DNA from 3 places in the Streptomyces sp. WI03-4A genome. Region 3 is predicted to be linked to each of the others. Evidence: riboswitches for the same ligand, from Rfam matches in the RefSeq annotation. Region 3 holds a riboswitch; each other region holds the start of a gene.

Region 1 (3,266 bases), on a different contig from region 3:
CACTCGGCCGAGGAGTACGCCGCCGAGCTGGAGCGGGCAGGCGCCACGCTGGACGCGCACGCCGACCACCCCGGCGTCCGCATCAGCCTGGAGGTCCCGGCCTCCCGCCTGGCCAAGGGCCTCGGCCTGCTCGCCGACGCGCTGCGCGCGCCCGCCTTCGCCGAGAGCGAGGTCGAGCGGTTGGTCCGCAACCGCCTGGACGAGATCCCGCACGAGCTGGCCAACCCCTCCCGGCGGGCCGCGAAGGAGCTTTCCCGGCAGCTGTTCCCGGCGGCCTCGCGCATGTCGCGCCCGCGCCAGGGCACGGAGGACACGGTCGAGAAGATCGACGCGGCGGCCGTGCGCGCCTTCTACGACCGGCACGTCCGCCCCGCCACGACGACCGTGGTGGTGGTCGGTGACCTCACCGGCACCGACCTGGACGAGCTGCTCGGCGACACCCTCGGCGCCTGGACCGGTACCCCCGGGCAGCCGCGGCCCGTGCCGCCGGTGACCGCGGACGACACCGGGCGCGTCGTCATCGTCGACCGGCCCGGCGCCGTCCAGACGCAGCTCCTGATCGGCCGGATCGGCCCCGACCGGCACGACCGCGTGTGGGCCGCCCAGGTGCTCGGCACGTACTGCCTCGGCGGCACCCTCACCTCCCGCCTGGACCGCGTCCTGCGCGAGGAGAAGGGCTACACGTACGGCGTGCGGTCCTTCGGGCAGGTTCTTCGGTCCACGCCGGAGGGCACCGGTGCCGCCATGCTCGCCATCAGCGGCTCCGTGGACACGCCGAACACCGGTCCCGCGCTGGACGACCTGTGGAAGGTGCTGCGCACGCTCGCGGCGGAGGGACTGACGGACGCCGAGCGCGACGTCGCCGTGCAGAACCTCGTCGGGGTGGCACCGCTCAAGTACGAGACGGCGGCGGCCGTCGCGAGCACGCTCGCGGACCAGGTCGAGCAGCACCTGCCGGACGACTTCCAGGCGACGCTCTATCAGCAGCTCGCCGCCACCGGCACCGTTGAGGCCACGGCCGCGGTCATCAACGCCTTCCCGGTGGACCGCCTGGTGACCGTGCTCGTCGGTGACGCGGCCGAGATCAAGGCGCCCGTCGAGGCGCTCGGCATCGGCGAAGTCACCGTCGTCACCGCCGAGTAGCGGCGAGCGGCGGCGAAGCCGCGCCACGCGCGCGTGGGGCCCTGACGACCGACGGGTCGTCAGGGCCCTTGCCGCACCGGCTCCTGCCGAACCGCGGACCAGATGTCCGGATTGGGGCGGAGGGGGCCCGTCTGACCTGTGGGATGCGCTACAAAAACCCCGATCCGTTTGGGAATCGAAAGTCGCCCGCCGTAGCGTCTTCGGGGCTGTCCGTCAGGCACTGCGCCGCGTCCGCGGCACCGGGCAGTCATCGCCGAGTCCCCCCACGGCGCGAGCCAGGGGAGCCGGGGACCCAACGCAGTCCCTGGGGTGAATCGGACGCCCGCGCGTGAGCGAGGGGGTCCGTAGGAGACCTTCCTGCTCCGAACCCGTCAGCTAACCCGGTAGGCGAGAAGGAAGGAAAGGACCAGCCACTTCATGGCGTTCATGTGCGCCACCGGGAAGCACCGCAGGCCCGGCAGGGTCAAGCGCACCACGGCTCAGGCGGCCGGCATCGCCGCCCTCACCACCACCGGTGTCATCGGTACCCTCGCGGCCGGCCCGGCGTCGGCGGCGGAGAGCCCCGTCGAGCAGACCGGTCTCACCCCGGTGATCACCGTGAGCGACGACGTCGCCGCGCAGATCGACGAGCAGGCCGCCGCGCAGAAGCAGGCGGCCGACCAGAAGGCGGCCGAGGAGGCCGCGGCCAAGGCGGCCGCCGAGCGGGCCGCCAAGGAGCGCGCGGCCAAGGCACGCGCCGCCCGCGAGGCCGAGCGCAAGCGCCTGAACGCGTTCGTCGTCCCGATCGCCGGTTCGTACGTCTCCACGGGCTACCAGGCCAGCAGCTCGCTGTGGTCCTCCGGCTCCCACACCGGCATCGACTTCCACGCGGCCAGCGGCACGTCCGTCCACGCGGTCGGCTCCGGCACGGTCGTCTCCACCGGCTGGGGCGGCGCGTACGGCAACCAGATCGTGATCCGGATGGCCGACGGCATGTACACCCAGTACGGCCACCTGTCGTCCATCGGTGTCAGCGCGGGCCAGAAGGTCGTCCCGGGCCAGCAGATCGGCCTGTCCGGCGCCACCGGCAACGTCACCGGGCCGCACCTGCACTTCGAGGCCCGCACGACCCCCGACTACGGCTCGGACGTCGACCCGGTCGCCTACCTGCGCAAGCACGGCGTGAACGTCTGACGCCTCCCGCGCGCGGCGCCCCGTCGCACGGCATTCCGAAAGCCCCGGCTCACCCGCCGGGGCTTTCGCCGTTTTCCCGCCGCCCACCGCATCCGCTGTCCAAAAAATATCCATGGATTCCGGCCTGCCGTCGGAAATTCCGGCTCATTGCAATAGAGTCACGGAAAGGCGCGTCCCTCGTCGGCGTGTCACGGGGATCGAGGCGGAGGTCGGTCATGCGTATTCCGGCGCACTCGGTGTGCACGGCGATCCGGGACGACATCGTGGCCGGTGTCCACGAACGCGGCAGCCGCCTCACCGAAGAAGTCCTCGCCCGTCGCTACGGCGTCTCGCGCGTCCCCGTCCGCGAGGCCCTGCGCACCCTGGAGGCGGAGGGGTTCGTGGTGACCCGCAGGCATGCCGGTGCCTGCGTGGCCGAGCCGACCGAGCAGGAGGCCGCCGACCTGCTGGAGATGCGCCTGCTGCTGGAGCCGCTCGGCGCGGCCCGGGCCGCCCAGCGGCGCACCGAGGCCCATCTGAAGGTGCTGCGTGGCCTGGTCCGGCTCGGCCAGGAGCGGGCCAGGCGGGGAACCAGCGAGGACCTGCGCTCGCTCGGCGGCTGGTTCCACGAGACGCTGGCGCAGGCCGCGGGCAGCCACGCGCTGACCGCGACGCTGACCCAGCTCCGGCACAAGATCGCCTGGATGTACGTGGTCGAGGCGTCGCCCCACCCGGAGGAGACCTGGGCCGAGCACGGCGCCATCGTGGACGCCGTCGCCCGCGGTGACGGCGAGCGCGCGCGGGCGGTCACGGCCCTGCACACCGAGCGCGCGACGCCCGCCCACCGGCTGCGGCTCGCCCCGGGCGCCCCCCGCGCGGAGCGTGTGAGGAACTCGCAACATGCCGTAAACACACCGAGCCTGCGGTATTAACACGGGCGCCGTATACAAAGAAGGGGATATTCCGTGAGC
Region 2 (3,266 bases), on a different contig from region 3:
TTCCAGGTAGAGGCTACTCGTCAACTGGTCGAGAACAACCACATCCAGATCAGAAGTGCTCGGAAATGAGAAGATAACGAAAGGCCCGGTGAGACCGACATGCGCCCCCGCGCCGAACGGCAGCACCTGGAGCCGTACTTGGGGCAGCCGAGCGGCCTCGAGCAGCCGTTCCAGCTGCCGCGCCATCACCTCGGGCCCGCCGATCTCACGTCTGAGCACCGCCTCGTCCAGTACGGCGCTCAGCTCCAGCGGCGGATCGGCCCGCAGCACGTCCTGCCTGGCCAGCCGCACCTCGACCAGTGCGTCGAGCCGCTCGTCGTCCACGCCGCCGACGGCCGCGCGGGTCACGGCACGCGCGTATTCGGGCGTCTGCAGCAGGCCGGGAACCACCGTCGTCTCCAGGGTGCGCATCCCGCTCGCCTGTGACTCCAGACTGATGAAATCGCGGTAGGTGGGCGGCAGGATCCCCCGGTAGGCGTGCCACCACCGGCTGCGGCCACCGGCCTCCTCGGCCCCCGCCAGCATCAGCAGCAGCTCACGCCGCTGTCCTTCCCGCACCCCGTACGCGTCGAGCAGTAACCGCACATCGGCCGGTTTCACCCCGCTGGCGCCGGTCTCGATACGGCTCACCTTCGACTGGTGCCAGCCCACGAGACGGGCCGCCTCGCCACTGGTGAGCCCCGCCCCGGTGCGCAGCGTGCGCAGTTCGGCGCCCAGTTTGCGGCGCCGCACCGCGGGACCGTTCTGCATGGGCAACTCCTTACTCCTTCCGGGCCGCCCATATACGGTCTCGCGTCGCAGAGTTCACCGCTTTGAGCGACAGATATATGCATATCTTGGTGGATCGCTCCCCCGACCGGCCCGGTGATGGCAGTCTGGCGAAACAGCACCAGTCCGGGACCGTACTCGAACCATCCGCTCCTCGTCGGACTGCGGTCCCGTGGGAAAGGGACGACCTCGCCATGGCAGACCATCTGGAAGCATCCGTCACTCTGCCGAGCGATCCCGCCTCGGTCTCCGCGGCGCGTTCCTACGTGGTGGAAACGCTTGCGGAGTGGGGCCTGCCGTCGGACACCGACGTGGCCGACACCGTGCGGCTCATCGTCTCCGAACTCGCCACCAACGCCGTACAGCACACCTTCGGCCAGTCACCCACCTTCACGGTCGACATCGCGCTGGACCGTGACGAACACCTGCGCATCGGAGTCACGGACAGCCATCCACGCTTCCCGAAGAGACTGCCCGCGGCCGTCCAGCAGGACAACGGGCGCGGCATGGTCATCATCCGCTGGCTCACCGCGGAGTGCGGCGGCAAACTGCGCATCCGCCCCACGCGCGAGGGCGGCAAGACGGTGTCCATCGAACTGCCCTGGAGCATCCCGGCCGAACCGGTCACCACGGCGGGCCAGCAGGAGCCGTAGCCCTGGGAGCCCGCCGAGAGGCCGTCCAGGGACCTCCGTGACGCCTGAACGTCCGAGCGCCGCCCTGGGCCGCCCGCAGGCCGCGGGAGGCGCCGGGACGGCGCTGACGGTGCTCGGAGCGGCCCCGTCGCGGAGCCGCTCCTGCCCTGAGCCAGGGTCAGCTGACCCGGCCGTACCAGACGCTCCTGGTCCAGATCTTCTCCAGCCGTACCACCGACCCGGTCCTCGGCGCGTGCCAGATCTTGTTCTTACCGGCGTAGATGCCCACGTGGTAGACGCTGGACCCCGAGTGGAAGAACACCAGGTCGCCGGCCTTGCGGCTCCTGGCCGAGATGTGGTGCGTCTTGTTGTACTGCTGGGCGGCCGTACGGGGCAGCTTCTTGCCGGCCTTCTTGAACGAGTAGAGCGTCAGCCCCGAGCAGTCGAACCGCCGCGGTCCGGTGGCACCCCAGGCGTACGGGGCGCCCTTCTTGGACGCGGCGATCTGCAGCGCCTTCGTCGCCAGCGTCGCGGCGGAGGCGTCGGTGGCGAGGCCCGGCACCGCGATCGAGCCGCCCACGGCGGCAAGCGTGAGGGCCGAGGCCGTACCGGCCCGGGCCATGAGCGACGGGACACGATTGAGCGCAGTCATGCGCAACCCTTCGTCAGCCGCCTGTGAAGGATGACCTGTCGGATTCGGGCTGGCGAAGTTGCCCGGCCGCGTTGTCGCGGCTTCACCCCAAGGGTTGCTCGGCACGACCGTCCGTCTGCGACGAACGTCCGTCCCGGCGACCCGTCTTGCTCGGGTCCTCCACTCCTGCCGATCCACTCCTGTCGACCGGTCATCCGGGCGGCGGCAGGACTCGGCGTCCGCCCGGACCGCCCCGCCGCGGTGGCGGGGGCTTGTCGTCAGACACGGATCTTCACTCACAGGAGTCGGAAAATCCCAACGCAAACGGCAATTTGTGGCGTTACTCACCACTCACCCGTTCGGGTGGACAGGGCTGTGTTCGAACGACCGTCAGAACCCGCACGTAGCCTCGGACCTGGGGCGGAGCACCCGAGAGGGGGTCCGGAACCCCCCTGTCGCGCAAGTCGGAAGGCCCGAAAAAAGCTCCGGAGATACGCCGGCCGGGGGTACGTCGTTCGGGCCGTTTCAAGCCGCGCACGCGCGGCCCGTCGACAACGGGGCCCGTACGGGCCGGAGATGCGTCCGGATCAGCCGACGCAGTCGGGCGGGAGCGTGACGCGCGCAGTGCGGCGCTCGCCGTCGAGCACCCGCAAAGCGCGTGCCAGCGTGTCCCCGTGCAGCTCCGTCTCGCCCCGTTGGTGCATCAGGGTCAGCGCGTCGCGCAGTTCGACCGCCTTGCGCACCAGGGCCTGTGCCGCGCGCAGCCCGCGGTAGGTGTCCCCGTCCTGGGCCGGGTTGATCCGGCCCAGCAGGTCCACGGCCTCGAGGTAACAGTCGATCAGCTCGCCCTCGGCCCTGGTCAGCGCGGGCAGCGGCGGAAGTTCCGGTGGCAGCATCGGCGGCTCACCCCGCGTGCCCGGTGCCGGGCGTGTCCCTGCGTCCCGGGACCACACCGTCCACCAGGCCGTACGCCCGTGCGCCCGGCGCGTCGAGCACCAGGACCCGCTCCAGGTCCTGGTGCACCCGCCCGGCGGTGCGACCGGTGTGCCGGACCAGCATCTCCTCCATCAGTTCGCGTGCCCGGACCAGTTCCCGGGCCTGGATCAGCAGGTCGCCGGTCTGCCCCTCGACCGGTTCGCGCAGTGCGGGCTGCTCCAGGACGACCCGTGCGCCGGGCAGGGCGAACCGCTTGCCGGGTGTCCCGGCCGCGAGCAGCACGGCGGCGACCGACGCGG
Region 3 (3,266 bases):
CTTTCGTGGGACTGCTGCGTCTGGGCGATCGAGGCGACCGGCGATGGCCCGCACAGGGGGAGCGGGCCACCGCCGGGCCTTTCTCGGCGCGGCGACCGGCGGCCGCCCCTGGCCCGGGCGGCGGTGGGGTGCCGGTCACCTGGGGGAGGACGCTAGGCCCGCCTGTGACAGCTTGGTAACGCGGAGTGCGGAACTGGCGTCGGTGGATCGAAACGTGACCGTAAGTGACCGTGTTGCCGTGCCGGAGTCGACACCTTCACGCAGCGTGGTGATCGATGCGCGGAATGCGGGACACCAGGAAGCGCTGTGGTGCTATGGGGCGCATATATGCAAGATCCGTCCGATGTCACGCCCGGGCCCGGTGACGGCGGGTCCGAGGCCCCTCATTAGGCTCCGGGCTCATGGACGTACTCATCCATCTCCTCGTCGGCCTGCACATCATCGGCATCGCCGCGCTGCTCGGCGGTTTCCTCACCCAGATGAAGGCGATGGGCCGGGGCACGGCCCGCTTCGTCCCCGGGATGCTGCACGGGGCCTTCACCATGCTGGTCACCGGTGTGGCCCTGGTCGGGCTCAACGAGGCCGACGGCCACCACGTCGACACCATCAAGATCGGCGTGAAGCTGGCCCTGCTGATCGTCATCCTCGGGCTGGTCTACGTGCAGCGCGACGAGGAGAAGGTGGACAAGCGCGTCTTCGGCCTGGTCGGCCTGCTGACCACGGCGAACATCTTCATCGCCGTGCTGTGGACGTGAGGGACCTTCCCCACCGCGCCGCGGACGTGACGCTCAGCGCCGGGCCCTGATCCGCAGACCTGAGATGCCCGGCGTGATCCCGATGCCGGGGAGCCGCGCCGGCCGGACGAGGAGGCCACGCGCGCGTGGGGGGCTGGAAAGGAGGACGACCGCGCGTCCGGGACGTCCCGGACGCGCGGTGGTGCGTCAGGCGGGCCGGACCACGCTGTGGACGACCGAGTCGCCGTCGTGGCGGAGGGACTCCTCGCGGACGTACGCGCCGGGCCCCGGCGCGTGGATCATCGTCCCGTCCCCCGTGCACAGACCCACATGGCTCAGGTCATCGTGGAAGAAGACCAGGTCACCGGGGCGCGCGTCGGCGAGCGGGACCGTCGTGCCCACGGCGGCCTGGGCGCGGGCGGTGCGCGGCAGGGTGACACCGGCGGCCTTCCAGGCGGCCCGGGTGAGACCGGCGCAGTCGTAGGAGCCGGGCCCGCTGGCCCCGTTCACGTACGGCTTGCCGATCTGGCCGCGGGCGAAGGCGATCGCCAGGTCGGCCCTGGTCGCCCGCACGCCCGGCGACGCCTGGTACGACGGCGCCGCGGCCTCCCGCCGCCCGTGCCGCCCGTGCCGCCCGGCCGCGGACGGGACCGGAGACGGGGGCGGGGGCGGACTCAGGGCCGGACTCGGGGCCGGAGCCGAGGCCGGGTCCTCCGGGGCGGTCAGCAGGGACATCAGCTTCCGGGCGGCGGCGAGCTTGCGCTGGACGGCGGCCTTGGCGGTCTTCGGGTCGTACGCCGACACGGCCGCCGTGGCGGTCTCCCGCGGCTGGACGGCGGCTCGGGCGCGCGCGGGGGCGTGCGCCGAGGCGTCCGGAACCTCGGCGCCCGCGTCGGTGCTCCTGGCGGTCTCCTGCCGCTTCTTCACCGTCGACGCCAGCCGGTCCATCAGCCGGGTCTGGTCGAAGTAGTCCGGCGGACGCCGGTCGTGCTCCGGCTCCTGCGGGCCGTCGCCGAACGCCACCTTCCCGCGCAGGGAGTCCAGCCGGCCCCGCTGCCGTACGGTCCGTTCCGGGGTGTCCACGGACGGCTCGGCCGGCGACTCGGCCCGCCGGTAGAACTCGTCGATCTTCTTCTCGATCTCCTCCACGCTCGGCCCGCCGTCGTCGGCGGGGGCCGCCTCGGCCGTCTGGGACAGGACGGCCACGGAGGTGAGCGCGGCGGTGGCGAGAGCGGGGGTGCGCAGACCCGGTCCACTTCCGCCGGGTCGCGGCTTGCGGTGCGACGCCAAGGGTGGCGACTCCTTCCAACGTGCCGCCTACCGGGTTAGCTGTCGGGTTCGGGCGGGTGGTTCGGAAGGGTTGCCCTACGGCGTCGTCCCGGGCGGGAGTCGGCCGATTCACCCCGGGATCGGTGGGTCCCCGGCTCCGGCCGCGCGAAGGCGCACCGGACTCGGCGGAGGCCGCGACGCCCGGCGACGTTCGCCGGAAGGGGTGCGTGCGGCCTGACGGCAACCTAGCCAACTCGTGTGACTCCTGTGAAGGTTGGTGTGGCTTATGTCCGATACATTTCCGTGACCTGGCGCCTGTTTCACACCGGTGTGACAAGGCGCTCTCGCAGCGTGAGGGCCATGTCGGCGTCCGTGGCGCGGCGGCCGGCCGCGGTGCGCCGTGTCCGGTTGCGGCCCCCGCGCGGACCGGGTTTCCGGGGCGGGGACCGGTTGTCGGTGCGGCGCCCTAGACTCGTAGAGCGATGAGCAGCCTCTTTGACGACAGCTTCCTGGCGGACCTCCAGGCCCCTCGTGGGCACGAGGAGGAGCACCCGCCGCCGCCCGAGGACGATCACGCGCCGGAGCCCGTTCCGGACGATCTGTTCGGCGGGAAGTTCGACGTGCCGCCGGACCGTGACGCCCACTACCGCGACGGCGCCCCCCGCCCCGCGCTCGACGCGGCCGCGCTCCTCGACGGGCTGAACGAGAACCAGCGCGCGGCCGTCGTCCACGCCGGCTCACCGCTGCTCATCGTCGCCGGCGCGGGCTCGGGCAAGACCCGGGTGCTCACCCACCGCATCGCCCACCTGCTCGCCGAGCGGCACGTGCACCCCGGCCAGATCCTCGCGATCACCTTCACCAACAAGGCCGCGGGCGAGATGAAGGAGCGCGTGGAGCAGCTCGTCGGCCCGCGCGCGAACGCGATGTGGGTCATGACCTTCCACAGCGCGTGCGTGCGGATCCTGCGGCGCGAGTCGAAGAGGCTCGGCTTCACCTCGTCCTTCTCGATCTACGACGCCGCCGACAGCAAGCGCCTGATGGCCCTGGTCTGCCGGGACCTCGACCTCGACCCCAAGCGGTTCCCGCCCAAGTCCTTCAGCGCCAAGGTCAGCAACCTCAAGAACGAGCTGATCGACGAGGAGGACTTCGCCGCCCAGGCCACCGACGGCTTCGAGAAGACCCTCGCGCAGGCCTATGCGCTCTACCAGTCGCGGCTGCGCGAGGCCAACGCGCTCGACTTCGACGACCTGATCATGACGACGG

What was found. A riboswitch is a leader RNA that binds a small molecule or an ion and turns the genes downstream of it on or off. The one in region 3 is predicted to bind cyclic di-AMP.
Region 1: linked by a shared signal. The riboswitch ahead of PV343_RS05910 (M23 family metallopeptidase) and the one ahead of PV343_RS32405 (C40 family peptidase) in region 3 are both predicted to bind cyclic di-AMP.
Region 2: linked by a shared signal. The riboswitch ahead of PV343_RS02205 (C40 family peptidase) and the one ahead of PV343_RS32405 (C40 family peptidase) in region 3 are both predicted to bind cyclic di-AMP.

Annotation. Positions count from the first base shown of each region.
Region 1 covers NZ_JARAUO010000003.1:232,716-235,981, reverse strand. Annotated here, with positions in the region: gene PV343_RS05915 (M16 family metallopeptidase) at 1-1,143, shown strand, start outside; cyclic di-AMP (ydaO/yuaA leader) riboswitch at 1,385-1,547, shown strand; gene PV343_RS05910 (M23 family metallopeptidase) at 1,561-2,316, shown strand; gene PV343_RS05905 (GntR family transcriptional regulator) at 2,532-3,227, shown strand.
Region 2 covers NZ_JARAUO010000001.1:469,996-473,261, reverse strand. Annotated here, with positions in the region: gene PV343_RS02215 (helix-turn-helix domain-containing protein) at 1-750, opposite strand, end outside; gene PV343_RS02210 (ATP-binding protein) at 963-1,421, shown strand; gene PV343_RS02205 (C40 family peptidase) at 1,579-2,052, opposite strand; cyclic di-AMP (ydaO/yuaA leader) riboswitch at 2,055-2,185, opposite strand; gene PV343_RS02200 (hypothetical protein) at 2,619-2,927, opposite strand; gene PV343_RS02195 (ATP-dependent Clp protease proteolytic subunit) at 2,935-3,266, opposite strand, start outside.
Region 3 covers NZ_JARAUO010000043.1:6,554-9,819, reverse strand. Annotated here, with positions in the region: gene PV343_RS32410 (hypothetical protein) at 402-755, shown strand; gene PV343_RS32405 (C40 family peptidase) at 942-2,024, opposite strand; cyclic di-AMP (ydaO/yuaA leader) riboswitch at 2,032-2,201, opposite strand; gene pcrA (DNA helicase PcrA) at 2,486-3,266, shown strand, end outside.